DNA from 4 places in the Mesorhizobium sp. LjRoot246 genome. Region 1 is predicted to be linked to each of the others. Evidence: riboswitches for the same ligand, from Rfam matches in the RefSeq annotation. Region 1 holds a riboswitch; each other region holds the start of a gene.

Region 1 (7,688 bases):
TGGTGCCGGCCGCCTGCACCTTCCTCGGGCTGATCATCGCCGTGCTCACCGACAAGATCTGGTGGGGCACGATCGCCAAGAGCCTGATCTTCCTGCCATTGGCGATCTCCTTCGTCGGCGCCAGCGTCATCTGGAAATTCATCTACGAATATCGTGGCGAGGGCCAGACGCAGATCGGCATCCTCAATGCAATCATCCAGCATTTCGGCGGCCAGCCTCAGGTTTGGATATCGCTGCCGTTCTGGAACAATTTCTTCCTGATGGTCATCCTGATCTGGATCCAGACCGGTTTCGCCATGGTCATTCTGTCTTCCGCCTTGCGCGGCATTCCGGAAGAGACGCTGGAAGCCGCCGTCATCGACGGCGCCAATCCGTTCCAGATCTTCTGGAAGATCATGGTGCCGCAGATCTGGGGCACCATCGCTGTCGTCTGGACCACGATCACCATCCTGGTGCTCAAAGTGTTCGACATCGTGCTGACCATGACCAACGGCCAGTGGAACAGCCAGGTGCTGGCCAATCTGATGTTCGACTGGATGTTCCGCGGCGGCGGCGATTTCGGCCGCGGCGCCACCATAGCCATCATCATCATGATCGCCGTCATTCCGATCATGGTCTGGAACATCCGCCAGGCGAACAAAGAGACGGGAGGACATTGAGATGGCCGTTGCGACCGGAAATTCCTTCGCCAGCCGCTTTGGTGTCCACATCGCCGTGCTTGTCTTCGTCGCCATCTGGACCATACCGACGCTCGGCATCCTGGTTTCGTCGCTGCGCGACAAGAACCAGATCATCGCCTCGGGCTGGTGGAACTCGTTCGCCAGCTCCACCCAGACGGAAGCCGGCCGGCTGCCGGCCGCCTCGGCGCAGGTCGAAAAGGACGGCAAGTTCGTTCTCGAGGGCAATATCTTCGGCGATGGTGCTGCGCGCGACATCAGCGCCTTCGGCGTCAAATCGGCGGCACCGACGCAATATCCCGCCGGCACCTCGGCCGATCTCGGCGACGGTGTGACGCTGCAGCTCAACGCCGACGGCAGTTTCGTCATGACCTCGCCCAAGGCGTTCGAAGGCGATCGCGGCCAGCGCATCTACTATGCCTCGTCCGCGCCGCCGAAATTCACCACCGACAATTACAGAACCGTGCTGTTTTCCGAGGGCATCGGCCGGTCGTTCATGAATTCGCTGACCGTCACCATTCCAGCGACCGTTATCCCGATCCTGATTGCCGCTTTTGCCGCCTATGCACTGGCCTGGATGCGGTTTCCCGGCCGGGCGCTGCTGATCGCGGTCATCATCGGCCTGCTGGTGGTGCCGCTGCAGATGTCGCTGATACCGCTTCTGAAGCTCTACAACGGTGTCGGCGCTTTCTTCGGCATGCCGTCGAAGACCTATCTCGGCATCTGGCTGGCGCATACCGGCTTCGGCCTGCCCTTCGCCATCTACCTGCTGCGCAGCTACATCGCCGGTCTGCCACGCGAAATCATGGAATCGGCGCGCATCGACGGCGCCAGCGATTTCGAGATCTTCGTCAAGATCGTCTTGCCGTTGTCGTTCCCGGTGCTGGCCTCGTTTGCCATCTTCCAATTCCTGTGGGTATGGAACGATCTGCTGGTGGCGATGGTTTTCCTCGGTACAGAGGCAGACCAGATCGTGCTGACCGCCAAGCTCAATGCGTTGCTGGGCTCACGCGGTGGCGACTGGGAGATCCTGACGACATCGGCTTTCGTGACCATCATCGTGCCGCTGATCGTCTTCTTCTCGCTGCAGCGCTATTTTGTCCGCGGGCTGCTTGCCGGCTCGGTGAAAGGAGGCTGAGACGATGCAATCCGCTTTGAAGGCCAGTTCGAATCCTGACCTCGCCATCGATCGCGACTGGTGGCGAGGTGCAGTGATCTACCAGATCTATCCGCGCAGCTATCAGGACTCGAACGGCGACGGTATCGGCGACCTCAAGGGCATCATCGGGCGGCTGCCCTACATCGCGGCACTCGGTGCGGACGCCATCTGGATTTCGCCGTTCTTCAAGTCGCCGATGAAGGATTTCGGCTATGACGTCACCGATTACTGCGACGTCGATCCGATGTTCGGCACGCTGGCCGACTTCGACGCACTGACCGCCGAGGCGCACAGGCTGGGCTTGAAGGTGATGATCGACGAGGTGCTGTCGCACACCGCCGACAACCACCCATGGTTCAAGGAAAGCCGGTCGACCCGCACCAACCCGAAAGCCGACTGGTATGTCTGGGCGGACGCCAGGCCGGACGGCACGCCGCCCAACAACTGGCTGTCGATCTTCGGTGGCTCGGCCTGGCAGTGGGACACCAGCCGCCAGCAATATTACATGCACAATTTCTTGGCCGAGCAGCCCGATCTCAACTTCCACAACCGCCAAGTCCAGGATGCACTGCTCGACGTCACCCGCTTCTGGCTGGAGCGCGGCGTCGATGGGTTCCGGCTCGACACGATCAATTTCTACTTCCACAGCCAGGGCCTGGAAAACAACCCACCGCTGCCACCGGAAGAGCGCAACGATCAGACCGCACCGGCGGTCAACCCCTACAACTACCAGGACCATCTCTACGACAAGAGCCGCCCCGAGAACCTCGGTTTCCTCGAACGCTTCCGCGCCCTGCTCGATGAGTATCCAGCGACCGCCGCGGTCGGCGAGGTCGGCGATTCGCAGCGCGGGTTGGACGTGGTGGCGGCCTACACCACCGGCGGCAAGCGCGTGCACATGTGCTATTCCTTCGATTTCCTGGCACCGGAAAAGATCAGCGCAGCCAAGGTCCGCTCGGTGCTGGAAGCCTTCGGCAAGGTCGCCAGCGACGGCTGGTCGTGCTGGGCCTTTTCCAACCATGACGTGATGCGCCCGGCATCGCGCTGGGCTGCCGGCGAGGCCGACCCGACCGCCTATCTCAAGGTCATCTCCGCGCTGCTGATGTCGTTGCGCGGTTCGGTCTGCATCTACCAGGGCGAAGAGCTTGGATTGGGTGAAGCAGAGCTGCGGTTCGAAGATCTGCAGGACCCCTATGGGATCCGCTTCTGGCCCGAATTCAAGGGTCGCGACGGCTGCCGCACGCCGATGGTGTGGGACGGCAGCGCCGAAAATGGCGGCTTCTCCCGGGCAAAACCCTGGCTGCCGGTGCCGGCCAAGCATCTGTCGCAAGCGGTCAATGTCCAGCAGGGCGACGAGAACTCGCTGCTTGAGCACTACCGGCGCTTTCTCACCTTCCGGCGCGCCCATCCGGCGCTGGCCAAGGGCGATATCACCTTCATCGAAAGTGAGGGCGACACGGTCGCCTTCACGCGCCGTGCAGGCAACGAGCAGGTCGTCTGCGTCTTCAATCTGGGAGCAACGCCAACCGAGGTTGACCTTGGCGGCCGATCGCTGCAACCTTTGCCCGGGCACGGATTTCCGGGGCAGGCCAGCAGCGGTTCCATAAAGCTCGGCGGCTACGGCGCCTGGTTCGGGCGCATCGACTGAATTTCAAATCACTCGAATTCGAATTACTGGGAGGAAACGAATGGCCGATGTCACGCTAAGGCAAGTGAAGAAGTCCTACGGCAATCTGAACATTCTCCACGGCATCGACCTCGATATAAAGTCGGGCGAGTTCATCGTCTTTGTCGGCCCGTCTGGCTGCGGCAAGTCGACCTTGCTGAGGTCGATCGCCGGGCTCGAGGAAATCACCTCCGGCGAGCTCAGGATAGCCGGCGAAGTCGTCAACGACGTGCCGCCGTCGAAGCGCGGCATCGCCATGGTGTTCCAGTCCTATGCGCTCTACCCGCACATGACCGTCTACGACAACATGGCGTTCTCGATGAAGATCGGCAAGGAGAACAAGGCCGAGATCGACCGGCGCGTACGCCAGGCCGCTGAGATCCTGCAGCTGACCAAATATCTCGACCGCCTGCCCAAGGCGATGTCGGGTGGCCAGCGCCAGCGCGTCGCCATCGGCCGCGCCATCGTGCGCAATCCGAAAGTGTTCCTGTTCGACGAACCGCTTTCGAACCTGGACGCCGCACTTCGCGTCGCCACCCGCATCGAGATCGCCAAGCTCAAGGAATCGATGCCCAACACGACCATGATCTACGTCACCCACGACCAAGTCGAGGCGATGACGCTGGCCGATCGCATCGTGGTGCTCAAGGACGGCCATATCGAACAGGTCGGCACGCCGATGGACCTCTACAAGAAGCCCGGCAACCTGTTCGTTGCCCAGTTCATCGGCTCGCCAGCCATGAACATCCTGCCCGCGACAATAGACAAGACCGGCAACCCGACCGTCGTCAGCCATGTCGGCGGCCGCAAGGCAACCGTGCCGATCACGACTCCGGCTTCGGCAAAGGGTACCGCGGTGAGCTTCGGCGTGCGGCCGGAAGACCTGATCATCGCCAGCGGCACTGACTACCTGTTCGAAGGCACGGTCGACTATGTAGAGCAGCTCGGCGAGGTGCAGCTTGTCTATGTCGACATCGGTCGCGCCGACCTGCCGCTGGTGACCAAGCTGCCCGGCAATGTCGAGGTCAAGCGCGGCTCGACATTGCGACTGAGCGCCAATGGCGAAGACCTGCATATCTTCGACACGGATGGGCGGTCGTTTGCCCTTCACGAGGCGGAAGCGAAAGCGGCCTGAGGCAGGACCACGGACGTAAAAAAGAGCGGCGGGCTAGGCCCGCCGCTCTTTTTTTGAAGATCAGCTTCGGCTGTTAGCGGCCGAAGAGGTTGCGGTCGCTGCCCTGAGGGGCTGACTTCTCTACGTCGCCCGACGAATTGAGCAGCTTCTCGACGACGCCACCGCTGTTACGGACCGAGCTCGTCTGCGCACTGTCAACCGAAGTGACTGCAGGCTGATTGGCGCCGTTGGAGCCAAAGTTGTCGCTAGCGGCGAGGGCACTGCCGGTGATGGCCAGAACGGCGGCGGCGGTAATAAGGATCTTGTTCATTTTAGTCTCCTGAATTTTTCTAGGTTTTCGCCAGGGCGGCGGGCAGACCCGCCGTCTGCCGGGAATCGGCTGTTAGTTGTTGCCGAAGAGGTTACGGTCGCTGCCGTGGGCAGGCGTCTGAGCAGACGGTGCCGACTTCTGCGTAGAAGCCGTCTGCGAACTGTCGACCGAGGTGACGGCAGGCTGGTTGGCGCCATTGGAGCCAAAGTTGTCGCTGGCGGCGAAAGCGCTACCCGAGATGGCCAGAACGGCGGCGGTAGCAAGAATAATCTTCTTCATGTCAGTCTCCTGAATTTCTGGACTTTGCCAGGGCGACGGGCGAACCCGCCATCAACTGGGAATCGGCTGTTAGCGGTTGCCGAAGAGGTTGCGGTCGCTGCCCTGGACAGGCGTCTGAGCAGCCGGTTCCGACTTCTTGACTGAAGCGGTGTACGAGTTGTCGACAGCAGTGGCTGCCGGGGCGTTCGAACCGTAGTGGTCGCTACCATCAGCGAAGGCGCTGCCGGAAATGGCCAGAACGGCGGCGGCAGTGAGAATGATCTTTTTCATTTTTGGCACTCCAGTATTTTCTTTTTTTCCGTCCGTCTAGCGGCGTGTCTTGGGAACGAAATCGCGTCGTTCGGACAACCCCGATGTGGGAGGGCAACCTCGCCTTTTCCAATCACGAAGTTGTTCCATGTGGTCTATGAATCCACACCTTGAAATTGCGCCAAGGGCATCTTACAGGGATATTTTTCTCTTTTATATCAATTGATTAGATAAAATTACGACGCGGATCACCAACTGTTTCGGAGGCCCAGCGTTCACACTGTCCTGCACGCACCGTCAACAGAAACGAACCGTTCGGTTCGATTTTAGAACGAGCTAATAGTCACTTTTCGAAACCGTTAACCTTTTTTGACCCCGCCAGGAGCCGGATTCGAGAAGCTCGCAACCGGCAAATGGCCGCTCGCGATATGGGGGACTTCAGCCGCAACAGTCAGTCGGAACGTTTCGCATACCGTGTCGCGCCGCATGGATACGATGTCGTTTTCATGCCGATGACGCGTCCGCGATCGTGATTAGATCATGACATCTCAGGTGCCGCTTCGTGACGACGAGGCGGAGAATTGGGAAGCCGGTCAGAATCCGGCGCTGCCCCCGCAACGGTGGTGGAGTTCAAGTCGCAACGGGAGACCACTGGGCAAGTGCCTGGGAAGGTGTCGCGATGGTCCGCAAGGACAACTCCAGAGCCCGGAAACCAGCCCGAGATTTCTAGACTCGACTGATCGCGGTGGGCGGTCAAGAGGTGGATCGTGCATGTCCGGCGCATAGCCGGCTTGCGTCCAATCCTTCCTCCATCACCACCAGTTCAGTCCTTAGAAACGAGGACAGGACATGGATATCCGCAACGACATGCTGAGGCTCTTGAGCAGCCGCAGGCAAGGCTTTTCGCTAGAGCAGCCCTTCTACACCGACCCGGACTACTTCAAGCTCGACATGGAGCTGATCTGGTATCGCGATTGGCTGTTCATTGGCCATGATTGCGAGCTACCGAAGCCGGGCAGCTACATTACCGTGCAGATCGGCGACTATCCGGTCGTGCTTGTCCGCGACCAGCAAGGCAAGATCAACGCCTTCCACAATTCCTGCCGCCATCGCGGCAGCCGCGTCTGCAACACCGACAAGGGTACAGCGGCAAAGCTCGTCTGCCCCTATCACCAGTGGACCTACGAGCTCGACGGCCGCCTGCTGTTTGCCCGCCAGATGGCCGACGGTTTCGACAAGAGTGAGTTCAGCCTGAAGCCGGTCGCCTACGAGAGCGTCGGCGGCTACATCTTCATCTGCCTCGCCAAGGAGCCGGCGGATTTCGCGCCGATGCGGGCGATGATCGAGCCTTATCTTTTGCCGCACCGGCTGCGCGACGCAAAGATCGCCTTCGAGAGCACGATCATCGAGAAGGGCAATTGGAAGCTGGTCTGGGAAAACAACCGCGAGTGCTACCACTGCGCCGCCAATCATCCCGAGCTGTGCAAGACCTTCCCCGAAGCGCCGACCGTGACCGGCGTCAACGGCGCCGACAGCGACCCCGAGATGGTCGCGCATTGGGCCAAATGCGAGGCATCAGGCCTGCCGAGCAAGTTCCGCATCGATCCGGCCGGACAATACCGCGCCACCCGCGCGCCGCTGCTGCGCGATGCCGTCAGCTACACCATGACCGGCAAACTGGCGGTGAAGAAGAACCTCTCCGACGCTGTCTCCGCCGACCGGATCGGCACCTTGATGCACTATCACTACCCGACGACGTGGAACCACATTCTCATCGATCATGCGGTGACGTTCCGGGTGCTGCCGATCAGCGCCACGGAAACGGCGGTGACGACCAAATGGCTGGTGCACAAGGATGCGGTCGAGGGTGTCGACTATACCGTCGAAGACCTCACCCATGTCTGGACCGAGACCAACGACCAGGACCGCCGCATCGTCGAGGAAAACGCCTTCGGCATCCTGTCGCCCGCCTACGAGCCCGGCCCCTATTCGGAGCTGCATGAGGGCGGCGTGATCCAATTCGTCGAATGGTACGCGTCGTTCATCGGGCCGCGCCTTGCCGAGGGCGGCCGGCCGGCCCTGCGCAGCGTCGCCTAGCGTAAAACAAAGGGGACAGAAGGATGAATGCGATGACGGATCTTGGCCTCTATCGCCATCTCGACCAGATGACGCCCTGGAACGACAGGCTGCAGGTGCTGGAAGTGATCGGCGTC
Region 2 (7,688 bases), 3.0 Mb from region 1:
CGGTGGTCGGGCAGCCATAGAGGCCGACATTGGCCGGGAATGGCGGCTTCAGCCTGGGCTGGCCCTTCTTGCCTTCGAGGCTTTCGAGGAGTGCTGTTTCCTCGCCGCAGATATAGGCGCCGGCGCCGTGATGCATGTAGATGTCGAAGTCGTAGCCGGACGTGTTGTTCTTGCCGATCAGCTTGGCCTCATAGGCTTCCTCGATCGCCCGCTGCAGCGCCTCGCGCTCGCGGATGAACTCGCCGCGCACATAGATGTAGGCGGCGATCGCGCCCATGGCGAAACCGGCAAGCAGCGCACCCTCGACCAGCGTGTGCGGGTCATTGCGCAGGATGTCGCGGTCCTTGCAGGTGCCGGGCTCGGATTCGTCGGCGTTGATGACCAGATAGCTCGGCCGGCCGTCGCTCTGCTTGGGCATGAACGACCATTTCAGGCCCGTCGGGAAGCCGGCGCCGCCGCGGCCGCGCAGGCCCGACGCCTTCATCTCGTTGACGATCCATTCGCGCCCCTTGGCAACGATGCCGGGCGTGTTGTCCCAGGCGCCACGCGCCATCGCGCCGGCCAGCGACTTGTCGAAGAGGCCGTAGATGTTGGTGAAGATGCGGTCTTTGTCCTGAAGCATTTTTCGTCCCTCAGACCGGTTTCTTGCCGAAGACGCCGATGTATTCGGCGACGCCGCCCTTGGCGAGCGCCTTGGCCTGCTTGACCCAGTCCTCGCGTTCAATGCGGCCATGGAAAGCGAGATAACCGTCCACCCAATCGCGCTCGGCCTTCTTCCACGAAGCAACCTGCGCGAAGGTGAAGATGCCGAGCGTATGCAGGATGCCCTCAATCTTGGGACCAACGCCCGAGATCAGCTTGAGGTCGTCGACCAGCGCCGGCCTGTCGATGCCGGCCGGACGGTTCTTGTCATCGAGCGACGGTTTGGCCGGCTTGGCGGCCTTGGCGACCGGTACCTTGACCTCCGGCGCCTTGAAGGCGGATGCCGGCTCGGCCTTGGTCTTGGGACCGCTGCGCTGCTTGGAAACCTGCTCGACTTCGGGGTCCGCCTTGTTGGCATTGGCGGCCGAATGCAGCGGGGCGGCAACGCTCGCCGCCTTTTCAACCGCCGGCGCGACCTTGGTCTTTGAGGGCGTCTTCAATGCCGGGCTGGTTTCAAGGGCGTCGGTCTTCGGCTTGCTGGCTTTGGACGGCGCGACAGGGGCCGGTGCTGGCACGGCCGTGGCGATGATCGCATCCGGCGCCGCCCTGGCGGCTTTGGCTGCTTCCCTGGCTTCCCTTTCGCGGGTCGACTTGAGGATCGCCTTTTCGCTCTTCAGCGTGGTGAGGCCGGAGGCCGGCTCCGAGCCGGTGCGGCCGTTCTGCGGTCCCGGAGCCACCGAGGCGCCCTTGCCCGCGTCATAAAGATCGATGATTTCGGCCAGGCGTTCCGGCGTCAGGTCCTCGAACGTGTCCTTGAAGATCATCACCATCGGCGCGTTGACGCAGGCGCCGAGGCATTCGACCTCTTCCCACGACAAGGTGCCCTTGTCGTTGGTGTGGAACTGGTCGTGATGGATTTTGGAGCGGCAGACATCCATCAGCGCTTCCGAGCCGCGCAGCATGCAGGGCGTGGTGCCGCAGACCTGGATATGCGCACGCGTACCGACCGGGTTCAACTGGTACTGGGTGTAGAAGGTCGCGACCTCGAGGCCGCGGATACGCGGCATGCCGAGCATGTCGGAGATCGTCTCGATCGCCGCCTTCGTCACCCAGCCTTCCTGCTCCTGCGCTATCATCAGCAAGGGAATGATCGCCGACTGTTCGCGGCCCTTCGGATACTTCTTGATCCATTGCTTCGCCGCGGCCGCATTTGCCCGGTTGAAGGCGAAGGAGGCTGGCTGGACGCTGGCTTCTGCGAGACGGCGGACTGACATTTAGCGATCGACCTCACCAAACACGATGTCGAGGGAGCCGAGAACGGCGGTGACGTCGGCCAGCATGTGGCCGCGGCAGAGGAAATCCATCGCCTGCAGATGCGCGAAGCCCGGTGCGCGCAGCTTGCAGCGGTAGGGCTTGTTGGAGCCGTCGGAGACCATGTAGACGCCGAACTCGCCCTTCGGCGCCTCGACCGCCGCATAGACCTCGCCGGCCGGCACGCGATAACCCTCGGTGTAGAGCTTGAAGTGATGGATCAGCGCTTCCATCGAGCGCTTCATCGCCTGGCGCTTGGGCGGCACCACCTTGCCGTCAAGGTTCGACACCGGGCCGGTGCTTTCCTTGCCGAGCAGGAGATCGACGCACTGGCGCATGATCTTCGCCGACTGGCGCATTTCTTCCATGCGCACGAGGTAACGGTCGAAGCAGTCGCCGTTCTTGCCGATCGGAATGTCGAAATCCATTTCCGAATAGCATTCATAGGGCTGCGACTTGCGCAGGTCCCAGGCTGCGCCCGAACCGCGCACCATGACGCCCGAAAAACCCCTGGCCCAGGCATCGGCCAGCGAAACGGTGCCGATGTCGACATTGCGTTGCTTGAAGATGCGGTTGCCGGTCAGCAGTTGATCGAGGTCGTCGATCGACTTCAGAAACGGGTCGATCCACTTGCCGATGTCCTCGACCAGCTTTTGCGGCAGGTCCTGATGGACACCACCGGGCCGGAAATAGGCCGCGTGCATGCGCGAGCCGGAGGCGCGCTCATAGAACACCATCAGCTTTTCGCGTTCGACGAAGCCCCACAGCGGCGGCGTCAGCGCGCCGACGTCCATCGCCTGCGTCGTCACATTGAGGATGTGCGACATGATGCGGCCGATTTCGCAGTAAAGCACGCGGATCAGTTGGCCGCGCTTCGGCACCTCGATGCCGAGCAGGCGCTCGGCGGCCAGCGCGAAGGCATGCTCCTGGTTCATCGGCGCGCAATAGTCGAGCCGGTCGAGATAAGGGATCGCCTGCAGGTAGGTTTTGGCCTCGATCAGCTTTTCGGTGCCGCGATGCAGCAGCCCGATATGCGGATCGACGCGATCGACCACTTCGCCGTCGAGTTCAAGAACCAACCTCAAAACGCCATGCGCCGCAGGGTGTTGAGGGCCAAAGTTGATGTTAAAATTGCGGACGGAGGTTTCAGCCATTCTGGCGCCTCTGGCGAAGAGTCAGTAGTGAGTAGTGAGTAGTGATCATCAGTCTCAATGCCTGCTTCATTCCGCCTGCTTGGCCTGCACTGTCCGGATAAGAGATCTCGTCATTTTTCCAATCTCTTCGCATCGCAGTAGCAGTTCAATCTCATTGTCTTTTCGCAGCAGACCAACCCGGCATGCCAGCAGTATGTGCGTTTCCAATTCCTTCAACGAACCCTGCGCCATGCGCAGGAATTGAACGAACGACCCTCTGTTTTCACGACCATATCCCTCTGCAATATTCGCTGCGATCGAAACCGCCGATCGGCGCATTTGCGAGGTCATGCCGTAGATCTCATCCCTCGGGAACTCTTTGGTGAGGCGGTAACAATCTTCAGCGACCGTCATCGCCGATTGCCACACCTTCAAGTCACGATAGGATTTGATCCGTTGCTCCAAGTCCTTCCCTACTCACTACTCACTACTCACTACTCACTACTCACTGTTTTGCCTTCTCGTCACCCGGCAGGACGTAATCCGTACCTTCCCACGGGGACAAAAAATCGAAATTGCGGAATTCTTGCTTGAGTTCCACAGGCTCGTAGATGACGCGCTTGGCCTCGTCGTCGTAGCGCACTTCAACGAAACCGGTCAGCGGGAAATCCTTGCGCAGCGGATGGCCTTCGAAACCGTAATCGGTCAGCAAGCGGCGAAGATCGGGATGGCCCGAGAACAGTACGCCGTAGAGATCGTAGGTCTCGCGCTCGAACCAGTCGGCGCCGGGATAGACGCCGGTGATCGACGGCACCATGGTTTCCTCGTCGGCCTGCACCTTGACGCGGATGCGCACATTCTGCTTCGGCGACAGGAGATGGTAGACGACGTCGAAGCGCTTGGCCCGCGACGGATAGTCGGCGCCGCAGACATCGATGATCGAGATGAACTGGCAGCGCGCATCGTCGCGCAGGAAGGTCATCACCTCGACCAGATCGCGCGGCTCGACATGGACGGTGAGCTCGCCATAGGCGATATCGGCATCGTTCACGCGGCCGATCAGCTTCTCGCCGAGATAGGTCGACAGTTCGCTCAGGGATGCGGTCATGGATTTACCGTTCGATCGTGCCGGTGCGGCGGATCTTCTTCTGCAGCAGAAGAATGCCGTAGAGCAGCGCTTCGGCGCTCGGCGGGCAGCCGGGCACGTAGATGTCGACCGGCACGACGCGGTCGCAGCCGCGCACCACCGAATAGGAATAGTGGTAGTAGCCGCCGCCATTGGCGCACGAGCCCATCGAGATGACGTAGCGCGGCTCCGGCATCTGGTCGTAGACCTTGCGCAGCGCCGGCGCCATCTTGTTGGTCAGCGTGCCGGCGACGATCATGATGTCGGACTGGCGCGGTGAGGCGCGTGGCGCAACGCCGAACCGCTCAGAGTCGTAACGCGGCATCGAGGTGTGGATCATCTCGACCGCGCAGCAGGCGAGGCCGAAGGTCATGAACATCAGCGAGCCGCTGCGCGCCCAGGTGATCAGCGCCTCGGTCGAGGTGACGAGAAAGCCCTTGTCGGCCAGCTCGTTGTTGATCTCAAGGAAGAACGGATCGTCCTCACCCACCGGCCTGCCGGTGCTGGGATCGATGATACCTTTGGGCTTCGGCGCGACGAGGGTGCCTGAACTGTCGTTCAATCCCATTCCAGCGCTCCTTTTTTCCATTCATAGGCAAAGCCGATGGTCAGCACCGCCAAAAAAACCATCATCGACCAGAAACCGAGCATGCCGATCTTCGAGAACGACACCGCCCACGGAAACAGGAAGGCCACTTCCAGGTCGAAGATGATGAACAGGATCGACACCAGGTAGAAACGGATGTCGAATTTCATGCGGGCGTCGTCGAACGAGTTGAAACCGCACTCGTAGGCGGAAAGCTTTTCGGGATCTGGATTGCGGTAGGCCACCAGAAAGGGTGCGGCCAGCAGCGCCAGGCCGACAACCAGCGCCACGCCTATGAACAGGACGATGGGCAGGTATGAGCTTAGAAGTGCGTTCATGCTCGGCTTTCCGTTGGCGCCAATCCACTTTGATTACAGCACCGGACCCTACTGCGGAAGCGTGACAGTTTAACCGCTGAACCGTTTTAAGGGCCTATGCTGCAACGCGGCGAGGGTTAGCGCAGCACTTCCGGCGAAGCAAGTCAAACATTGTTCAAAACACTGACCTGGACGGCATATCCAGGGAAACTGGTCCGATCCGCTCCTGTTTGATTTCCTTCGCTTTTTACTCCACTTTTCTCTCCTGACATGGTTGCCGCCAAAACCCTGCTAGCATGGGCTGGAATCACCCATCAAATCCCCTCAGAGTGACGCCTGCATGAAGGAAAAGATCTCGCTCCCGATGGCCCGGCGCATCGCGCTTGCCGCCCAAGGGTTTCTCGATCCCCGCCCAGCCGGTACGCCGGACCGCCGGCATTTTGCCCGCGTGCTGGGTCGGACCGGCCTGCTGCAGATCGATTCCGTCAGCGCGGTGGTGCGCGCTCATTATATGCCGCTCTATTCGCGCCTTGGCCCCTACCCGCTCGCTCTGCTCGACAACGCGGCCGTGACGCGCAAGCGCACGGTGTTCGAATACTGGGCGCACGAGGCCTCCTTCCTGCCGGTCGAGGCCTACCCGCTGATGCGCTGGCGCATGCAACGGGCCGAGCGCGGCGACGAAATGTATCTGGGCCTCGCCAAATGGGGCCGCGAGCACGCCACCTATATCGAAGAGATCTACCGCCAGGTCGCCGAGCGCGGCCCGATCGCCGCTTCCGCGCTCGAAGGCCAGAAAGGCTCGGGCGGCTGGTGGGGCTGGAGCCATGCCAAGCATGCCTTCGAATGGCTGTTCTGGGCCGGCCGCATCACCACGGCGCACCGCCGCGGTTTCGAGCGCTTCTATGACCTTCCCGAGCGCGTGCTGCCGCAGGCGATCCTCGATCTGCCGGTGCCTGCCGCCGAGGACGCGCACCGCGAATTGCTGCGCATTTCCGCCCGCGCCCACGGCGTGGCGACTTCAGGCGATTTGCGCGACTATTTCCGCCTGTCGCCGGCCGACATGAAGGGCCGGCTGGAGGAGCTGGTTGAAACAGGCGAGCTGTTGCCGGTGCGTGTCGAAGGCTGGGACAAGCCGGCTTATCTTCACAGGGACGCCCGTTTGCCCCGAAAAATCGGGGCACGCGCGTTGCTGGCACCGTTCGATCCGGTCGTCTTCGAGCGCTCGCGCAGCGAGCGGCTGTTCGATTTCCACTACCGCATCGAGATTTATACCCCGGCCGACAAACGGCAATATGGCTACTATGTCCTGCCGTTCCTGCTCGGCGACCGGATCGTGGCGCGCGTTGACCTCAAGGCAGACCGCCCCGCCAGCGTCCTGCGTGTCCACGCCGCTTACGCCGAAGCCGGCGCGCCATCGGAGACCGCCGCGGAACTCTTCGAGGAATTGAAACAGATGCAGGGCTGGCTCGGCCTTGAACGCATCGAAGTGACCCCGGCCGGCGATCTGGGTCCGGCGCTGGCCGACATCGCCGTGTCGTAAGCTCGCGTTGACACCGCCGCCCGCAAAAGCCTAAATCCGTACCAGACGGTCTCTTCTCTTCAACGAGAGGAGCTAAGAGGGAATGCGGTGCGGGATATCTGTCCCAAATCCGCGGCTGTCCCCGCAACTGTAAGCGAAGAGCCAAGGCCGAAAGCCACTGGGAATTCCCGGGAAGGCGGCTACCCAAGGCGATGACTCGCGAGCCAGGAGACCTGCCGTCTGCGACTGTAGAATCCGATCGCCCGGCGGGTTTCCGGGCAAGGAGCCCGATCTTTGGACCACGACAGCAGTTTTTCGGCTGGCACAGCGGATATCTCATCCGGTCATAGTGATGCCTTGGCCGGCGTCACGGTGATCGTCTGCGCCTCCTGCCGCGATGAAACAGGCTCCGACGCCCATCCCCGCGCCGGCGAACTGCTGGCGGACGACACGCGCCGCGCCGCATGCGGCGACAATATTCGTATCCGCAGCGTCGAATGCCTCGGCAATTGCAAGCGGCGGCTCAGCGCCGCCATCCTGCGCGACGGCTGCTGGAGCTATGTCTTCGGCGACCTGACCGCGACCAGCGGCGCCGACCTCGTCACCGGCGCCAAACTCTTCGCCACCTCCACCGATGGTCTCATTCCCTGGCGTGGCCGTCCCGATAGCCTGAAGCGTGGCCTCGTTGCCCGCATCCCTCCCCTCGACCTGTTGAAGGACTGACCATGACCGCTTCCGTATCCCGCGTTCCCTGTACCGTCGTCACCGGTTTTCTCGGCGCCGGCAAGACGACGCTGGTCCGCCATCTCCTGGAAAATGCCGGTGGCAAGCGTATTGCGATCATCGTCAACGAGTTCGGCGACATCGGTATCGATGGCGAGATCCTCAAGGGCTGCGGCATCGACACCTGCCCCGAGGAAAACATCGTCGAACTGGCCAATGGCTGCATCTGCTGCACCGTCGCCGACGATTTCGTGCCGGCACTCGACAAGATCCTCGCGTTGACGCCGAGGGTCGACCATATCCTGATCGAGACCTCGGGCCTGGCGCTGCC
Region 3 (7,688 bases), 3.1 Mb from region 1:
ATCCGGCGGCCAGCGCCAGCAACCGGTCGCGCTCGATGATGCGCCCATCCGGATTGTTGGGGTTGACGATGATGGCAAGGTCGGCATCCGCCAACGCCTCGAAATTATCGACCTCCGCCACCGCGTGCCCGGCGATCGCGGCAGCGCGGGCATGTTCGGCATAGGTCGGACCCAGCACAAGCGCCTTGCCGGGGCTAATCAGCGAGGCGACGCGCGGCAACAGGATCTGCGTGCCCGGTGCCGCCACGACGTTGGCTGGTGAAGGCGCGCCGTAGGTACTGACCGCGATCTCTGTCAGGTCGCGCGTGCGCGCGGCTTCCGGCAATCGCGACAGCGAGGTGGCGGGCAGGTCGAAAAGCGGGTAGGAGTGCGGATTGATACCGGTCGAGAGGTCGACGAAAGGCTGCAGGGCGTTGGGGAAAAGCGCCCTCGCCCGGCCAAGACTTCCACCATGGTCCACCACCGCCCCATCAAGAAGCTTCATGTCAGTTCTGATCGCTTTCCTGTCATTGGCCGTCGAATTCGCCCTCGGTTACCCCGATTGGCTGTTTCGCGCCATCGGCCATCCGGTGACGTGGTTCGGCAGGCTGATATCCTTTCTCGACCGCAGGCTCAACCACGCCGCTGATCCCGACGCGCTGCGTCGCAAGCGTGGTGTCCAGGCGCTGCTGGTGATCGTGCTGGTGCCGGCGGCGATCGGCCTCGGCGTGCAGATCCTGTTCTGGTTCGTTCCCATGGGCCTGATCGTCACGGCCCTTCTGGCAACATCGCTTCTGTCGCAGAAGAGCCTCTACGAACACGTCGAGGCCGTCGCTGACGCGCTCGACACCGGCGGTCTCGCTTTGGGCCGGGTGGCCGTCTCGCGAATCGTCGGCCGTGACCCCGAAACGCTGGACAGGGCCGGTGTCAGCCGCGCGGCGATCGAGAGCCTGGCCGAGAACTTTTCCGACGGCATCGTTGCCCCCGCCTTCTGGATCGGCGTTGGCGGGCTGGCCGGCGGTGCTGCCTACAAGGCCGCCAACACCGCCGATTCGATGATCGGCCACCGCACCCCGCGCCACGAGGCGTTCGGCTGGGCGGCGGCGCGCTTCGACGATTGGATCAACCTGCCGGCGTCGCGGCTGACAGCGCTGCTGATCGTGCTGGCTGCATTCCTCGTCAAAGGCGCCGATCCCCGCAATGCCTGGCAAGCGGTATGGCGCGACGCGAAAAAACACCGCTCTCCCAATGCCGGCTGGCCGGAAGCGGCGATGGCCGGTGCGCTCGGCCTGGCGCTCGCCGGGCCGCGCAGCTACGGCGGCGTGCTGGTCGACGACGTCTTCATGGGCGAAGGCGGCCGCCGCGAAGCCGACAGCGTCGACATAAGGCGAGCGCTGAAACTCTATCGCGTCGCAGATTACCTGCTGATCGCGCTGTTTGGGCTGGTCGCCGCGATCATCATTCTGGCGTGACCTCACCGCCTCGTGAGTTCTCTCCCGAAGGGAGGAAGGGAGCCGAGCCGCAACAGGTTCGCGCCTTTCCTCTCCCCCGTCGATCGGGGAGTGGGGGTCGACCAGCTCGGCAGTCGCGTTTTCGCGTCCGCCGGGTCGCGCCTGCCAGTCTGCGGCCGCGCGTTCGATAATCGCCGTCCCCCAATCCGTCGCTGCTTCGCAGCGCCACCTTTCCCCCCTCCGGAGGGAAAGGAAGGGAGCCCCGCTGGGAGCGTTGGCGACCAGACTTGAACGGCCTACCCACAGAAGGGGACAACAGATATCAGAACTCTATCCCCTGCTGGGCCTTCACGCCCGCGGAAAAATGGTGCTTGGTGACGCCCATTTCGGTGACGAGGTCGGCGGCCTCGACCAGCGCCGGCTTGGCGTTGCGGCCGGTGACGACGACATGCAGGCCCTCGCGCCGTGCTTTGAGCGCCGCAACCACTTTGTCGAGATCGAGATAATCGTAGCGCAGCGCGATGTTCAGTTCGTCGAGCACCAGCAGGCTGATCGACGGATCGGCCATCAGTTCTAGCACTTTGGCCCATGCGGCTTCGGCGGCCGCGATGTCGCGCTTCAGATCCTGTGTTTCCCAGGTGAACCCCTCGCCCATGGCGTGCCAGACGACGCGCTCGCCGAAGGCAGCGAAGGCGTCCTTCTCACCGGTGTGCCACTTACCCTTGATGAACTGGACGACGCCGACGCGCTTGCCATAGCCGAGCATCCGCAGCGCCAGGCCGAAGGCAGCAGTGGTCTTGCCCTTGCCCGGGCCGGTGTTGACGATCAGCAGCCCCTTCTCGACCGTCTTGCTCGCCACCTCGGCATCCTGCACCGCCTTGCGCTTGGCCATCTTGGCGCGGTGGCGCTCTTGGTCCTTATTGTCGATGTCGGTCATGTCATTTCACCTTGAGCGGCAGTCCCGCCACCATCAGCAGCACCGTATCGGCGACGGCAGCGACCTGCTGGTTGAGCCGGCCGGCGGCATCGCGAAAGCGGCGCGCCAATGCGTTGTCCGGCACGATACCCTGGCCGACTTCATTGGACACCACGAACCAGGACCCGCGCGGCCGCGACAGCACGTCCGCCAATCGCCGGCATTCCAGATCGAAATCGTGTTCGGCCAGCATATGGTTGGTCAGCCACAATGTCAGGCAATCGACAAGCACCGGCTGATCGTCCGGCAAAGCCTCGAGCGCGCCAGTCAGATCGAGCGGAGCGTCGATCGTCAGCCAGCCCTCGCCGCGCCGCGACTGGTGCAGCGCTATGCGCTCACGCATCTCGTCGTCGTAGGCTTGCGCCGTGGCGATATAGGCCCAGGGCGGCGGCAAGGCCGTCGCCAAAATTTCGGCGTGCGCGCTCTTGCCGGAGCGCGCACCGCCGATGACGAAGGTCAGCTTGCTGCGATCAGGCAAAGCTGTCGCGCAGGCTGGCCGCGGTGCCGGTGAAGCGGCCACGAACCACGCCCACGACCGCGCCGAGCACCAGCCAGAACACCAGATTGGTCACCGTCACCGCCACCACGAACTGGTGATGCAAGCCTTCCGGAATCGCCGTCTCGTAACTGCCGGGCTGCGGCGCGCCGACAATATGCGGTGCGACGATCAAGGCCACGGCAAGGATCGCCAGCGGCAGCGACTTGCGGAAGGCGATCAGGCCGAGCCCGGCCGCGGTCGCCGTAGCCGTTGCCCACCACCAGATCTGGCGCTGCGTGAGATCGGCCGCCGGCATGGCCGGCAGTTCCGGCGGCAGGCCGAGGCCAGGCGCCAGCGTGAACACGGCAAAACCGGCCAGGCCCCAGAACACGCCCTGGCGCCAATTGCCGATGCCGCCGGCGAATTCGGAGACCGCGACCAGGATCAGCGCGAAGCCGATGCCGGTGACGATATTGGCAAGCACGCTGAAGGCGAAACGCTCGAAACCGTCTGCCGGCGCCCAACCCTCGTCCTTCGCTGGAGCCGTCGCTTCAGCCGGTGCTTGCGTGGCAGCGCTCATGGAGTTTGTTGCCGGCGCGGCCGAGCTCATCGCGTTGCCGCTGGTGGCATCGGCAGGCGCCGCTGGCGCGGCGGCATGGTCATGGCTGTGGCCGCCGCCGGCCTGTTCGTAGACTTCCGCCTTCAGAATCAGCGGCACGGTGGCATAGGCCTGCATGCAGGCGAGAACGACGCCGGCCACGAGCCCTGCGATCGCCGCGATGAACACGACGTTGCGAAACAGGTTCATGATGTCAGACCCTCGTCAGTGGCAGGGAAACGCCATCGAATGGCGGTAGTCGTGAGCCGCATTGTGGACCGCATCGATATGCGAGAAGCCGACAAAGCCCATCACGAAAATGCCGAGCAGCGCGGCGAGCGCGAGCTGCATGAAGCGCGACTGCGAGGAGACGGAGGCGCCGAGGGAGACGGAAGCGGCAGTCATATCTTGTCCTTTCGCCCTCCACCCGAGGGCATCGAAGTCAGTTTCCTGTCGCCGGCAGGTCTCCTGGCTCGCGGATCAGCGCCCTTCCCCACCTTCCCGAAGAAAAATCTTCAGTGGCATATGGAGAGGACTACCGCACACAGTTGCGGGGGCAGCCACGGCATTGGGCGAAACTCGCCCGAACCGCATTCCCTCTTGGCTCCAAAATGGAACCGACGACATCGGCGACTATAGGCAGAATCCTCGCCTCCGGCAAACCAAATTCCGCCGGCAACCATCGCGAATGCGTCGTACCAGCCGAGGCCGCCGCTGTCGCAATTGACAATTTTCCTGGCCGGGTGTCGGCTGACGCATCACAGGACGCATTGTGACCAGTATTGTGGCTCTACTCTACGTCAGCAGCCGGACGAGTTCAGCCTGTCTGCGCACACCAGTCTTCTCGAAGATGCTGGTGAGATGCGCCCTGACTGTTGTGGCTGCAATGCCAAGTCGGGCAGCGGCCGCGTTGCGTCCGTCGCCCTTTAAAATTTCCCAAGCGACTTCAGCCTCTGCCCTTGTCAGCCCAAACCGGCCTCGCAGGTACTCTTTTGTTTCGGCGGGCGTCAAGTCGAAGGTTGCCGTTATGGACGGCCCTATGAATATGGCGGCCACCGCCTCGGGCCGAAGCTGTGCGCGCAAGTCGCTGCCGTTCATTGGCAGGACATGGGCGAAGACCGGTGCACCCTCCGGTCCGGCAAGGCGGATGGCAAGACCAGTCTTGCCGAGCATCGTCTCGTTCCGGGCCGCAAGGCGAATCGCCTTGCCCAGTTCTCGCGCTGCTGAGGGTGCCTTGGCAGTCAGTATCCCGCCCGTGCCTTGCACGGCAGCGCCAACTTGCAGCATGCGCTCTGCGGACCGGTTCGCATGAAGAATTCTGCCATCGCTGTCGGTCAATACGACTCCGCAGCGGAGCGCATCGAATGCTGCTTCGATACGTGCGCGCTCAATAGCACAAGCGTCGAGCACATTGCTAATAGTGACCGCACGGCGGAGATGCGGAAGGAGAAGTATTCCGATTTCGATCTCTCGCTCGGTAACAATGCCGTGCCGCTGATGTCGCGAGACCACGATCTCAGAGAAATGTGATGGCGTGTACATCAGAAAAAGATGCATGACATCAACGATGCCGAGCGGTTTCAGGCAGTGCTGAACGTACGCAGAGTCCTCTAGATAACTGGGGGAGAGTTCGCGCGAAGCGATAAAGGGCGCATCGAGAGAAAGCCCCTTGGCGAACCATTCGTTCAGCCGCGCATGGATTTCGGGAATATGTTTCTGCCTCTCCTCAACCCCGAACTGTCCCCAGCCCAAGCTCTTGTCGATCAGGAGGCGATCACGGCGCAGATCGTTGAGAGAAAGGATGATCGACTCGCCGCACATCGCCGGCATGATCTGCGCCAGCGTTCGTTCCCACTGCGAGGGATCTAGCGCGCAATCATAGATAGACCCGATCAAATCCGAGAGGGTATGCGGCGACAGGTTGTAGCCTTGAGCCTGTCCGCCGGACTGCTTCTGGATCGCACCCCAAGGACTACCCATAACCGCCGCCTCGGCTCTTGAATTCGTGTGTGCGCCTGTGAGTTACACTGTCGCACAAGCGCATCCGCTTATGTAATTAGTGGACGCTTGGTTGCTGCCCTTGCCAATGTCTTGAACCGGAGACTGACGATATAGGACGAACGTCCGATGCGCCACCGGTCGCTGGGCTGTATCGTTAACGCCATCATGCGCTACAGCTCCCGTTTTGCATGATCAGCGGATGGCCCTATCATCTACTTTTGGAGGGAAAAATGCCGGACGACGACGATCGAGAACAACTACATCCTGTTTTGGTTGAGCAACAACGCGTGAGACTGAGCACGTTCTCTTCACGTTTTCTCCCGCCTGTACACATTATGATTCAGATAGAGCCATGCAAGCCAGCAGCCGAAGCACTAAATCGCACGCCACGTTTGAACCCGTGAGCGGCGGACGCACCTGGGTGCCGGATGCTGCTCGCGCCATTGAGGAGCAGTACGCACTGTTCACACTGGTCGAGCAGGCCATTGTAGATATCGTGCGGGCCGCAGCTCCAGAGGCAATCGAGCAAGTCAAAGAGACCTTTGCGCACGGCGCAAAGGTCTCTGGAGCGCTCCTCGGTAGTCCGTCGGCTCTTTTTCATCCCTCTTTTTTTGTTTGGTACTCAGACTTCGCCAACGCAGTGAGAGATGACGACTGGGACCATTTTCTAAAGATTCTTGAGACGCTTCCATCAATACTTGAGCGGATCGAAAAAAGCATAGAGCGTTCCCGGAAAAATCATGCGCAGATCGGATTCCCAGTCGATCTACTACAGGAGCCTGACGACTCGCGAAGTGCTGCCAAGCGACTTGCGCAGAGTGCCGAAAATACGGTCGCGGCAGTCAACGAAAAGGCGGAACCTGTCAGGATCGTCGATGCTCCTTCCGCTCGTTTGATGGAGCAATTGTCGAAGAGCTATGCGCTGGTGAAGTCAGTCTGGCCTGAAATGGCAGACGAAATGGCGATCGCGACCAGGAGGATCGTATTTCTCGACACAAGCCAGATCATCGGGGCGAGTGACGGAGATTGCCTCGGAACTATATTTATAGGAATGAAGGAGACGCAGGTTGTCAGCAAGCTGGCAGAAGAAATTATACACGAGACGTCTCACAACGTCCTCAACACCCTGGCCTTGGCTTCACCAATAATCGAGAACGACGCAAGCGAACGCCACTTCAGTCCGCTGCGCGTGGATTTGCGGCCGGTATTTGGAATAGTCCACCAAGTTTTTGTATTGAGCAGGCTAGTTGAATTTTATCGGCGACTGAAGAAAAAAGAACCACGATTCGAGGTTCAGTTTGGCGATGTATTGACGAGATTCACAGGTGGGGTCGACGTCGTTGAACAGTACGCGCGAGCCGCCCCCGCTGGCGGACCGCTGTTGCGCTCATTCACACAGTACCGTGCTCAGGTGGTGATGGAGGCATGTCATGTCTGAACCCTCAAACGATAGGTCAGCTGGCCTTCCGGGCCGACAGCTTCAGCTTCGTCCAGACATGATCCTCTTTCCTGACCAGGAGGGCAGGATGCTCCTTTATACCGAAGGGGCGGAAACGATCGCCCTATCAAGCGATGATCTCGATTTGAAGTCTGCATTGCCGGCACTCCTTCGTGGGACGAGCCTTCTGGAGTTGCAACGAATGTCGCCTCATGGTGTCTCTCGCGAAGCAGCTGCCGAAGCGGCGAGTGAGCTGATCAGTCTGCTGGAGAAAGCAGGGGTCCTCCAGCGAGAGGTCGACACATCCGGTTTCCCCGAGGATGAACTCCGACACTTTAGCAGCGTGATCGCATATTTTGGACGCTACGAAAGCCGTGAAAGCGACCGCATCGATTACTTCCGGAAACTTCGCGCTGCACGCATACTACAGGTCGGACTTGGAGGTCTTGGTTCGTCTGCATTGATGTATCTGGTAGGATGCGGGGTGGGACATGTTCTCGGCGTCGACCCCGACGTATTGGAAACCGGAAACGTCGCACGCCAGGTATTCTATTCCCGTCAGGACGTAGGCCGCAGTAAGGTTGATGCAGCCGCAGACGCCGTGACGCGTCTATCGCCCTACACCCGTTTCATAGGAATTCAGGAAGGCATAGCCTCAGCGGATGATCTTCTTCGGATAATCCATGAATACGGTCCCTTTGACCTAATCCTGCAAACAGCTGATGCCCCAATTTGGGACCTGACTAAATGGATAGCGACAGCAGCCA
Region 4 (7,688 bases), 4.8 Mb from region 1:
TCCGCGAATACATCCTCTATGTCGTCAAGGCCGGCCACATCGCCGTTATGGTCCATCTGATCGACGGCCGCGACATTCCGGGCGGCCAGGACCAGATCGCCTATGCCAAGGATATCGTCACCCAGCGCTTCGCCGAGGCCAACATCCTTTTCGCCGTCGACCAGCTGGTCAAGGGCGCCATCCGCGCCATCACCGGCCTGCTCGGCGGCATCGCAGCCTTCCTGCCGATACCGGGCCTGAACGGCCTGGTCTCCTTCATCAACACGGTGATCCGCCTGTCGCTGACCTATGTCGACGAGATTATCCTCGGCTACAACATCCGCATCAATTCAGCCTCGCCGTTCGAGACGGCGCGCCAAGGCGTCGTGCTCTATGCCCAGAACGGCAAGGTCATGGTCAAGAACGCCGTCTGGCTGGCGGTCATCATGTGGGGCGTGTCCTTCGTCATCTTCTTGGCTATGCTGGCGCCCGCCGGCGCCATTCTCTTCCTGATGCCTGGCCAACTCGCCGGCTGGGCCTTCGTGCTCGCCATCGTCTTCGCCTGGGCCTTCAAGGCGGCTTTCATCGAGCCCTTCGCCATCGCTTGCCTGATGCAGGTCTATTTCAAGACCATAGAGGGCCAGGTGCCTGATCCCGCCTGGGACACCCGGCTGGCCGAGGCGTCGTCGAAGTTCAGGGAGCTCAAGGACAAGGCACTCGCCTCCTTCGGCGGCTCGCGCTGGGGGACGGCCGACGCGACACCCTGATCCGGCGCGGTATCGACGGCGTTGAGACGCGCCACGGTTGACTTCAGCGGCGCCTCACCTTGCCCGCAAAAAGTCTCGCTCATGATCAGCTCCGGCAGCGGCAGCCGCCGTCCCCAGCCATGCGTTTCAAGATCCGGCTTTGGCGCGAACTCGGAAACCCGGCCGACGCAGAGATAAGCGACCGGCGTCACATGCTCGGGAATCGACAGCAGGCTTTTCAGCGCCTGCGCCTCGATGATGCTGACCCAGCCGACACCGACGCCCTCAGCGCGCGCCGCCAGCCAGAAATTCTGCACCGCGCAGACCGTGCTGTAGAGATCCATCTCCGGATTGTGCAAGCGTCCCAGCGGCGAGCCCTTCGAGCGCTGCCGGTCGCAAGTGATGCAGATGTTGAGCGCGCTTTCGCAGATGCCTTCCAGCTTGAGCTTGCGGTAGAGCGCCTGCCTGTCTTCCTCAATGGCCGGCAGCTCCTGCTCGCGCGCTGCCAGGAACAGGTCGCGCACCTTTTCGCGTCGTCCGGCATCGCGGATGACGATGAAGTTCCACGGCTGCATGAAGCCGACCGACGGCGCGTGATGGGCGGCAAGCAGCAGCCGCGCCAACACCTCATCGTCAAGTCCGATGGGCAGGAAATGGCTGCGCACATCGCGCCGCGTGAACATGGCGCGATAGACCGCATCGCGCGCACTCTGGTCGAATCCTTCGTCAATGGCAGCGGTCAAATGTTCCGGCATCGCTTGTCCCCTTGCGATTGCAATCGATGTCATCCGCCTGACCATGCGGATAACGATGCCTGCCAGGCCGGTCTTCTGGCTCGGGATCAACCCGCGTCCGGTGCCTTCCCGTCATCGACAGTGGCATTTACCGGCGCGGTCCCCCTTACAGCGTTGGGCACGCCACGGAGTTCAACCGTGTTCCCGATTCTCCCGCTTGCGGCGGGCACCAGGCAGTGCGAGGGACCTTACGCCGAAGCGCTGAGGACGCCAATGCCTGCACCGACACGAACGGACGCAGACGCGATTTTCCCCAGTCATTGGCCGCCCGTGCATGGCCTTTGTCGATCCGGGTCACTAGATTAGGACGATGACCACTCGTCTCTACACCCATCCTATCTTCCTCGAGCACCTTACGCCGCCCGGCCATCCCGAGCGGCCGGACCGCTTGCGCGCTATCGAGCGTGTGCTGGACGACGAAGCCTTTGCCGCGCTCGATCGTGTCCAGGCGCCGGAAGGCGACGAGGCCACCATTCTCTACGCGCATCCCGCCGATTTCGTCGCCCGCGTGCGCGCCGCCATTCCCGACGAGGGGATTGCGCGCATCGACGGCGACACGTCAGTCAGCCCGAAAAGCTGGCAAGCGGCGATCGCTGCGATCGGCGCCTCCAACGCCGCCATCGACGACGTCTTTGCAGGCCGCGCCGACAACGTCTTCGTCGCCGCCCGGCCGCCCGGCCACCATGCCGAAAAAACCACGGCCATGGGTTTCTGCCTGTTCAACACGGCAGCGATCGCGGCGCGTTATGCGCAGAAGAAGCATGGCATCGAGCGTGTTGCCGTCGTCGACTGGGATGTGCATCACGGCAACGGCACGCAGGATATTTTCTGGGACGATCCGTCGGTGCTCTATTGCTCGACACACCAGATGCCGCTTTATCCCGGCACCGGGGCAAAGAACGAAACCGGCGCCGGCAACATCGTCAACGCACCATTGGCGCCGCAGACTGGCAGCGAGGTCTTCCGCGACGCTTTCCTGTCGCGTGTGCTGCCGGCGCTCGACAATTTCGCGCCCGACCTGATCATTATTTCGGCGGGGTTCGATGCGCACCACCGCGACCCGCTGGCGGAGATCAACCTGACCGAGGATGATTTCGACTGGGCGACCGGCCAGCTGATGCAGCGTGCGGCGCGCCACAGCGGCAATAGGCTCGTCAGCCTGCTTGAGGGTGGCTACGATCTGCAGGGATTGGCATTTTCGGTCGCCGCCCATGTCGGGCGGCTGATGAAAGGATGAATAATGGGCGATGAGATCAACGAAGACGTCAAGGCGATGAGCTTCGAACAGGCACTCGACGCGCTGGAAAAGATCGTCGATGATCTGGAGCGTGGCGACGTGCCGCTCGATCAGTCGATCAGGATCTACGAGCGTGGCGAGGCGCTGAAGGTGCATTGCGACAGGTTGCTCAAGGCCGCCGAGGACAAGGTCGAGAAGATCAGGCTGTCGCGCGACGGCAAGCCGGTTGGAACGGAGCCGCTCGACGCGGACTGAGGCGCGATCCGAATGATGGTCTTGCCTTACCGGTTTTTGGACATGATCGTGATCGAGAATATCATCCGTCGATTGAAAGCGCTCCAGGACAAGAGGAGATACGGAAGCGATGTGCAGAAACATCAAGACCCTGTTCAATTTTGATCCGCCGGCAACCAACGACGAAGTCCGCGACGCGGCACTTCAGTTTGTCCGCAAGCTGAGCGGAACGACGCGGCCCTCGAAGCAGAACCAGCATGCCTTCGACCACGCCGTCGAAGCCATCGCGGCATCGGCGCGCGAACTGCTCGATTCCTTGGAAACCCATCAGCATCCGCGCAATCGTGAAGAAGTGGCGGCCAAACTGCGGGCAAAGGCAGCCATCAGGTTTGCCTGACGTGGCGAAAGCGGCATTGCCGCCGACAAGGAGAGTCCATGAGCTTCTTCCCCGGCAAAGACCCTGAAGTCGGCGACGCCTTTGCCAGCGATCAGATCGAGCTGATGGTCATCCCGAACGCCAAGGACATCGGTGGCTTTCAGGTGCGCCGCGCCCTGCCGACCGCCAAAAGGCGGCTGGTCGGGCCTTTTATCTTCTTCGACCGCATGGGTCCGGCGATCCTGCGGGCCGGCCAGGCGCTGGATGTTCGTCCGCATCCGCATATCGGCCTGTCGACGGTCACCTATCTGTTCGACGGCAAGATCAGGCACCGCGATTCGCTTGGCACCGAAATGGTCATCCAGCCTGGTGACGTGAACCTTATGACCGCCGGCCGCGGCATCGTCCATTCCGAACGCACGCCGGAGGAATTGCGCGGGGCGCCGATGTCGGTCTCCGGCCTGCAGACATGGCTGGCGCTGCCGGACGACAAGGAAGAGGTGGCACCGGTTTTCGAGAACACCGCAGCGCTTAGGCTTCCCGAGATCGACGCCGAAGGCGTCAGCGGGCGCATCGTCATCGGTGATTTCCAGGGGCTGCGCTCCCCGGTAAGGGCCGATTCCGAGACGCTCTATGCCGACCTGCGCCTCGCTCCCGGCGCCAGCGTGAAAATCCCGGCCGATGCGGAAGAGCGCGCGATCTACACGCTGGAAGGCGAGGTCTCGATTTCAGGCGACATCTTTCCGGCTGAGCGCTTGCTGGTGTTCCGGCCCGGTGACGAGATCGTCGTGTCGTCGCGGACCGGCGCGCATTTCATGCTGTTCGGCGGTGCGTCGCTCGGTTCGAAGCGTTACATCTGGTGGAATTTCGTCTCGTCGTCGAAAGAGCGTATCGAACAGGCGAAAGAGGAATGGAAGACGGGCCGCTTCGACATCGTTCCCGGAGATGAAGAAGAGTTTATTCCGCTACCGGAAAGCTAATGCATGTCGCCCAAAGTGGCCCGGTTTTGGGAGAACGACATGGATAAAACAAAGACCACAGCCTGATCCGCGTCACTGGCACGCATTTACTTTCGCTGGCCGGCGGCCTATTTCGCCCCATCAACCGAAAGCCTGAGCACCCGTGAACGCAACGCCGCATACGCCGCTTCTCGACAAGGTCCGCATCCCGGCCGACCTGCGCACGCTTGCCGAGAGCGAACTGCCGCAACTGGCGTCCGAGCTTCGCGCCGAGCTGGTCGACGCCGTGTCCCACACCGGCGGTCATCTCGGTGCCGGCCTTGGCGTGGTCGAGCTGACGGTGGCGCTGCACTATGTCTTCAACACCCCGGATGACCGGCTGATCTGGGATGTCGGCCACCAGGCCTATCCACACAAGATCCTGACCGGCCGCCGCGACCGCATCCGTACGCTGCGCCAGGAAGGTGGCCTGTCCGGCTTTACCCGCCGAGCCGAGAGCGAGTACGACCCCTTCGGCGCCGCCCACTCCTCGACATCGATATCGGCCGGCCTCGGCATGGCCGCCGCCCGCGACCTGTCCGGGCGCCGCAACAATGTCATTGCCGTCATCGGCGACGGCGCCATGTCTGCCGGCATGGCCTACGAGGCGATGAACAATGCCGGCGCGCTCGATGCACGGCTGATCGTCATCCTCAACGACAACGATATGTCTATCGCGCCGCCGACCGGCGCGATGAGCGCTTATCTGGCCCGTCTGGCCTCGGGCAAGGCCTATGTCGGCCTGCGCGACTTCGGCAAGAAACTGACCTCCTATCTCGGCAAGCGCGCCGACCGTGCGATCACAAGGGCGGTCGAGCATGCACGCGGCTACGTTACCGGCGGCACGCTGTTCGAGGAGCTCGGCTTCTATCACATCGGCCCGATCGACGGTCACAATCTGGAGCACCTGATTCCGGTCCTGAAGAATGTCCGCGACAACGGCGAAGGCCCGGTGCTGATCCATGTCGTCACCCAGAAGGGCAAGGGCTACGCGCCGGCCGAAGCCGCCGCCGACAAATATCACGGCGTCAACAAGTTCGACGTCATCACCGGTGCGCAGGCCAAGGCGCCAGCCAACGCGCCGGCCTACACCAAGGTGTTCGCCGAAAGCCTGGTCCAGGAGGGCCGCGAGGACGACCGCATCGTCGCCGTCACCGCAGCCATGCCGAGCGGCACCGGCCTCGATTTGTTCGGCGAAGCATTCCCGTCGCGCATCTTCGATGTCGGCATCGCCGAACAGCACGCGGTGACCTTCGCCGCCGGTCTCGCCACCGAAGGCTATAAGCCGTTTGTCGCGATCTATTCGACCTTCCTGCAGCGCGCCTACGACCAGGTCGTCCACGACGTCGCCATCCAGAAACTGCCGGTGCGCTTTCCCATCGACCGTGCCGGCTTCGTCGGTGCCGATGGCGCCACCCATTGCGGCGCCTTCGACACCACCTTCCTGGCGACATTGCCGGGCTTCGTGGTGATGGCGGCTGCCGACGAGGCGGAGCTGCGCCATATGGTGCGCACCGCGGCAAGCTATGATGATGGTCCGATCGCCTTCCGCTATCCGCGCGGCAATGGTGTCGGCGTCGACATGCCGGAGCGCGGCTCGGTGCTCGAAATCGGTAAGGGCCGGATCGTCAAGGAGGGCACCAAGGTCGCCCTGCTGTCCTTCGGCACGCGGCTGCAGGATTGTCTGATCGCCGCTGAGGAGCTAGGTGCTGCCGGGCTTTCCACCACGGTTGCCGATGCCCGTTTCGCCAAGCCGCTCGACGAGGATCTGATCCGGCGGCTGGCCCGCTCGCACGAGGTTCTGGTGACGGTGGAGGAGGGCGCCGTCGGCGGCTTTGCAAGCCACGTGCTGCAGTTCCTCGCCCATGAGGGCTTGCTGGAAAGCGGCCTGAAGGTGCGTCCTCTGGTGCTGCCTGACGCGTTCACCGACCACGCCAAGCCGGAAAAGATGTATGCCGATGCCGGCCTGGATGCCGCCGGCATCGTTCGCACGGTATTCGTCGCCCTCGGCCATGCAGAACGCGCCCAGCGCGCCTGAATCAAAATATCAACGGCTTGCATCAGTTTGCCGGCTTGATGTCTTAAAGCATTGTTAACGCTGACGTTTGGCGCTTTGCTTGCCGTGTCTCTTGGCCGTTTTTCAACGGCGCCCTGCTAGATCGTTGATCAGGCAGGGAAACAACAACAATGAAAACGCTTCTGTGCGGCGCAGTGCTTTACGTCGCCATCGTCGCGCCGGCCGCAGCCGAAACGCGTTATGATCGCAGCCTTGAAAAGGCGGCCATGGGCATCATCGCAGGCAAGATGGGCGGCATCCGCGGCGGCTTTTCCTACAAGCAGGTGCCGCAGCTTGTGGTCGTGCCGGCGCCGGCACCGGCGGCCGTGATCGAACACCCACGCGAGGAAGCCACGGGCAAGCCCGACCACGGTCTATCGCCCGCCGTGGAACGGCAGGTTTCGCGAACCATTTTCTAAAATCGATCGGAGTCGGCCTGCCGATGCCTTTTCGTTGTCCATGCCGCCATTCGGCGATCTGAAAAGGTTAGTCCTCCGCCAGCTCCGCCTCTTTCGCCGGTTTCCCGGAGCGCCAGGATTTGGCGGCGTGGCGTGCGCGGTCGGCCAAGATGGCGAGGCGTCCGCGCAGGCTCCGCCCACCCATCACCGACGACAAGATCACCGAATGCGTCGCAAAGCGGCGCTTGAAATCCTCGCCGCCGCAGAGAAAGTCGATCGTGGTCAAGCCCCGGTCAAGCGACCACTGGATGTAATCCATCATCAAGACCATGCCCGGCGACGCCCGCTCGAAGGCCGGATCATAGGTCGTGACGAAAGCCATCATCGTTCCATGCTGCTCGAAATTGATCGAGATGGCGATGATCTCGTTTTCGCGTTCGAGCACGAAGATGCGCAGCAATCCGAGCCCGGCCAGGACGGAGATCAGCGCTGCCAGAGCGGGGGAACCTTCGTCGAAGAGGTCCGAAACGCGGCCATGCTTTGCCAGCCACAACCGCTTCAGCGCCGCGACGCGCTCCAGCACCGGCTCGCGGGCTTCGTGCGCTTCCATCAGGCGGAAGCGCAGCGCGCCACCTTCCTCCATGAATTTGTTGCCGCGGCGATAGTTTTGGCGGGCTTTTTTCGATTGGCTTTCGAACCATTGTGCGCCGCCTTGCCACGTGCCAGCGACACGATAGCTGATCTCGCTGCGGTGGTTTGGCTCCAGGATCGTGCCGCTGCGTGGGGCGGCGGGACCGAGCAGGGCCTGGATTCGAGAATCGGGCAAAAGACGATTCAGATAGACGAGGTCGAAGCCGCCATCGTCGAGAA

The links. Region 1 has a riboswitch for cobalamin ahead of ACSQ3L_RS01865 (aromatic ring-hydroxylating oxygenase subunit alpha). Riboswitches for the same ligand answer to the same signal wherever they lie in the genome.
Region 2: another riboswitch for cobalamin. It lies ahead of ACSQ3L_RS16610 (DUF1636 family protein); the one in region 1 lies ahead of ACSQ3L_RS01865 (aromatic ring-hydroxylating oxygenase subunit alpha).
Region 3: another riboswitch for cobalamin. It lies ahead of ACSQ3L_RS16795 (CbtB domain-containing protein); the one in region 1 lies ahead of ACSQ3L_RS01865 (aromatic ring-hydroxylating oxygenase subunit alpha).
Region 4: another riboswitch for cobalamin. It lies ahead of bluB (5,6-dimethylbenzimidazole synthase); the one in region 1 lies ahead of ACSQ3L_RS01865 (aromatic ring-hydroxylating oxygenase subunit alpha).

The regions. Positions count from the first base shown of each region.
Region 1 is NZ_CAXUSN020000001.1:400,223-407,910, forward strand. It holds gene ACSQ3L_RS01830 (carbohydrate ABC transporter permease) at 1-659, shown strand, start outside; gene ACSQ3L_RS01835 (carbohydrate ABC transporter permease) at 661-1,815, shown strand; gene bglA (beta-galactosidase BglA) at 1,820-3,484, shown strand; gene ACSQ3L_RS01845 (ABC transporter ATP-binding protein) at 3,525-4,637, shown strand; gene ACSQ3L_RS01850 (DUF680 domain-containing protein) at 4,711-4,947, opposite strand; gene ACSQ3L_RS01855 (DUF680 domain-containing protein) at 5,020-5,226, opposite strand; gene ACSQ3L_RS01860 (DUF680 domain-containing protein) at 5,296-5,496, opposite strand; cobalamin riboswitch at 6,009-6,210, shown strand; gene ACSQ3L_RS01865 (aromatic ring-hydroxylating oxygenase subunit alpha) at 6,325-7,572, shown strand; gene ACSQ3L_RS01870 (2Fe-2S iron-sulfur cluster-binding protein) at 7,605-7,688, shown strand, end outside.
Region 2 is NZ_CAXUSN020000001.1:3,434,293-3,441,980, reverse strand. It holds gene nuoF (NADH-quinone oxidoreductase subunit NuoF) at 1-622, opposite strand, end outside; gene ACSQ3L_RS16645 (NADH-quinone oxidoreductase subunit E) at 633-1,916, opposite strand; gene ACSQ3L_RS16640 (NADH-quinone oxidoreductase subunit D) at 1,917-3,107, opposite strand; gene ACSQ3L_RS16635 (four helix bundle protein) at 3,174-3,551, opposite strand; gene ACSQ3L_RS16630 (NADH-quinone oxidoreductase subunit C) at 3,592-4,194, opposite strand; gene ACSQ3L_RS16625 (NuoB/complex I 20 kDa subunit family protein) at 4,199-4,780, opposite strand; gene ACSQ3L_RS16620 (NADH-quinone oxidoreductase subunit A) at 4,771-5,136, opposite strand; gene ACSQ3L_RS16615 (winged helix-turn-helix domain-containing protein) at 5,456-6,655, shown strand; cobalamin riboswitch at 6,685-6,889, shown strand; gene ACSQ3L_RS16610 (DUF1636 family protein) at 6,929-7,357, shown strand; gene cobW (cobalamin biosynthesis protein CobW) at 7,360-7,688, shown strand, end outside.
Region 3 is NZ_CAXUSN020000001.1:3,470,831-3,478,518, reverse strand. It holds gene cobD (threonine-phosphate decarboxylase CobD) at 1-484, opposite strand, end outside; gene cbiB (adenosylcobinamide-phosphate synthase CbiB) at 483-1,451, shown strand; gene cobO (cob(I)yrinic acid a,c-diamide adenosyltransferase) at 1,753-2,367, opposite strand; gene cobU (bifunctional adenosylcobinamide kinase/adenosylcobinamide-phosphate guanylyltransferase) at 2,369-2,884, opposite strand; gene ACSQ3L_RS16800 (CbtA family protein) at 2,877-3,692, opposite strand; gene ACSQ3L_RS16795 (CbtB domain-containing protein) at 3,708-3,887, opposite strand; cobalamin riboswitch at 3,924-4,119, opposite strand; gene ACSQ3L_RS16790 (helix-turn-helix transcriptional regulator) at 4,278-5,462, opposite strand; gene ACSQ3L_RS16785 (aKG-HExxH-type peptide beta-hydroxylase) at 5,836-6,921, shown strand; gene ACSQ3L_RS16780 (HesA/MoeB/ThiF family protein) at 7,010-7,688, shown strand, end outside.
Region 4 is NZ_CAXUSN020000001.1:5,161,538-5,169,225, reverse strand. It holds gene ACSQ3L_RS25400 (hypothetical protein) at 1-746, shown strand, start outside; partial or broken gene bluB (5,6-dimethylbenzimidazole synthase) at 851-1,480, opposite strand; cobalamin riboswitch at 1,529-1,708, opposite strand; gene ACSQ3L_RS25390 (histone deacetylase family protein) at 1,830-2,756, shown strand; gene ACSQ3L_RS25385 (exodeoxyribonuclease VII small subunit) at 2,760-3,011, shown strand; gene ACSQ3L_RS25380 (DUF2277 domain-containing protein) at 3,121-3,387, shown strand; gene ACSQ3L_RS25375 (pirin family protein) at 3,426-4,346, shown strand; gene dxs (1-deoxy-D-xylulose-5-phosphate synthase) at 4,489-6,402, shown strand; gene ACSQ3L_RS25365 (hypothetical protein) at 6,552-6,839, shown strand; gene ACSQ3L_RS25360 (GNAT family N-acetyltransferase) at 6,907-7,688, opposite strand, start outside.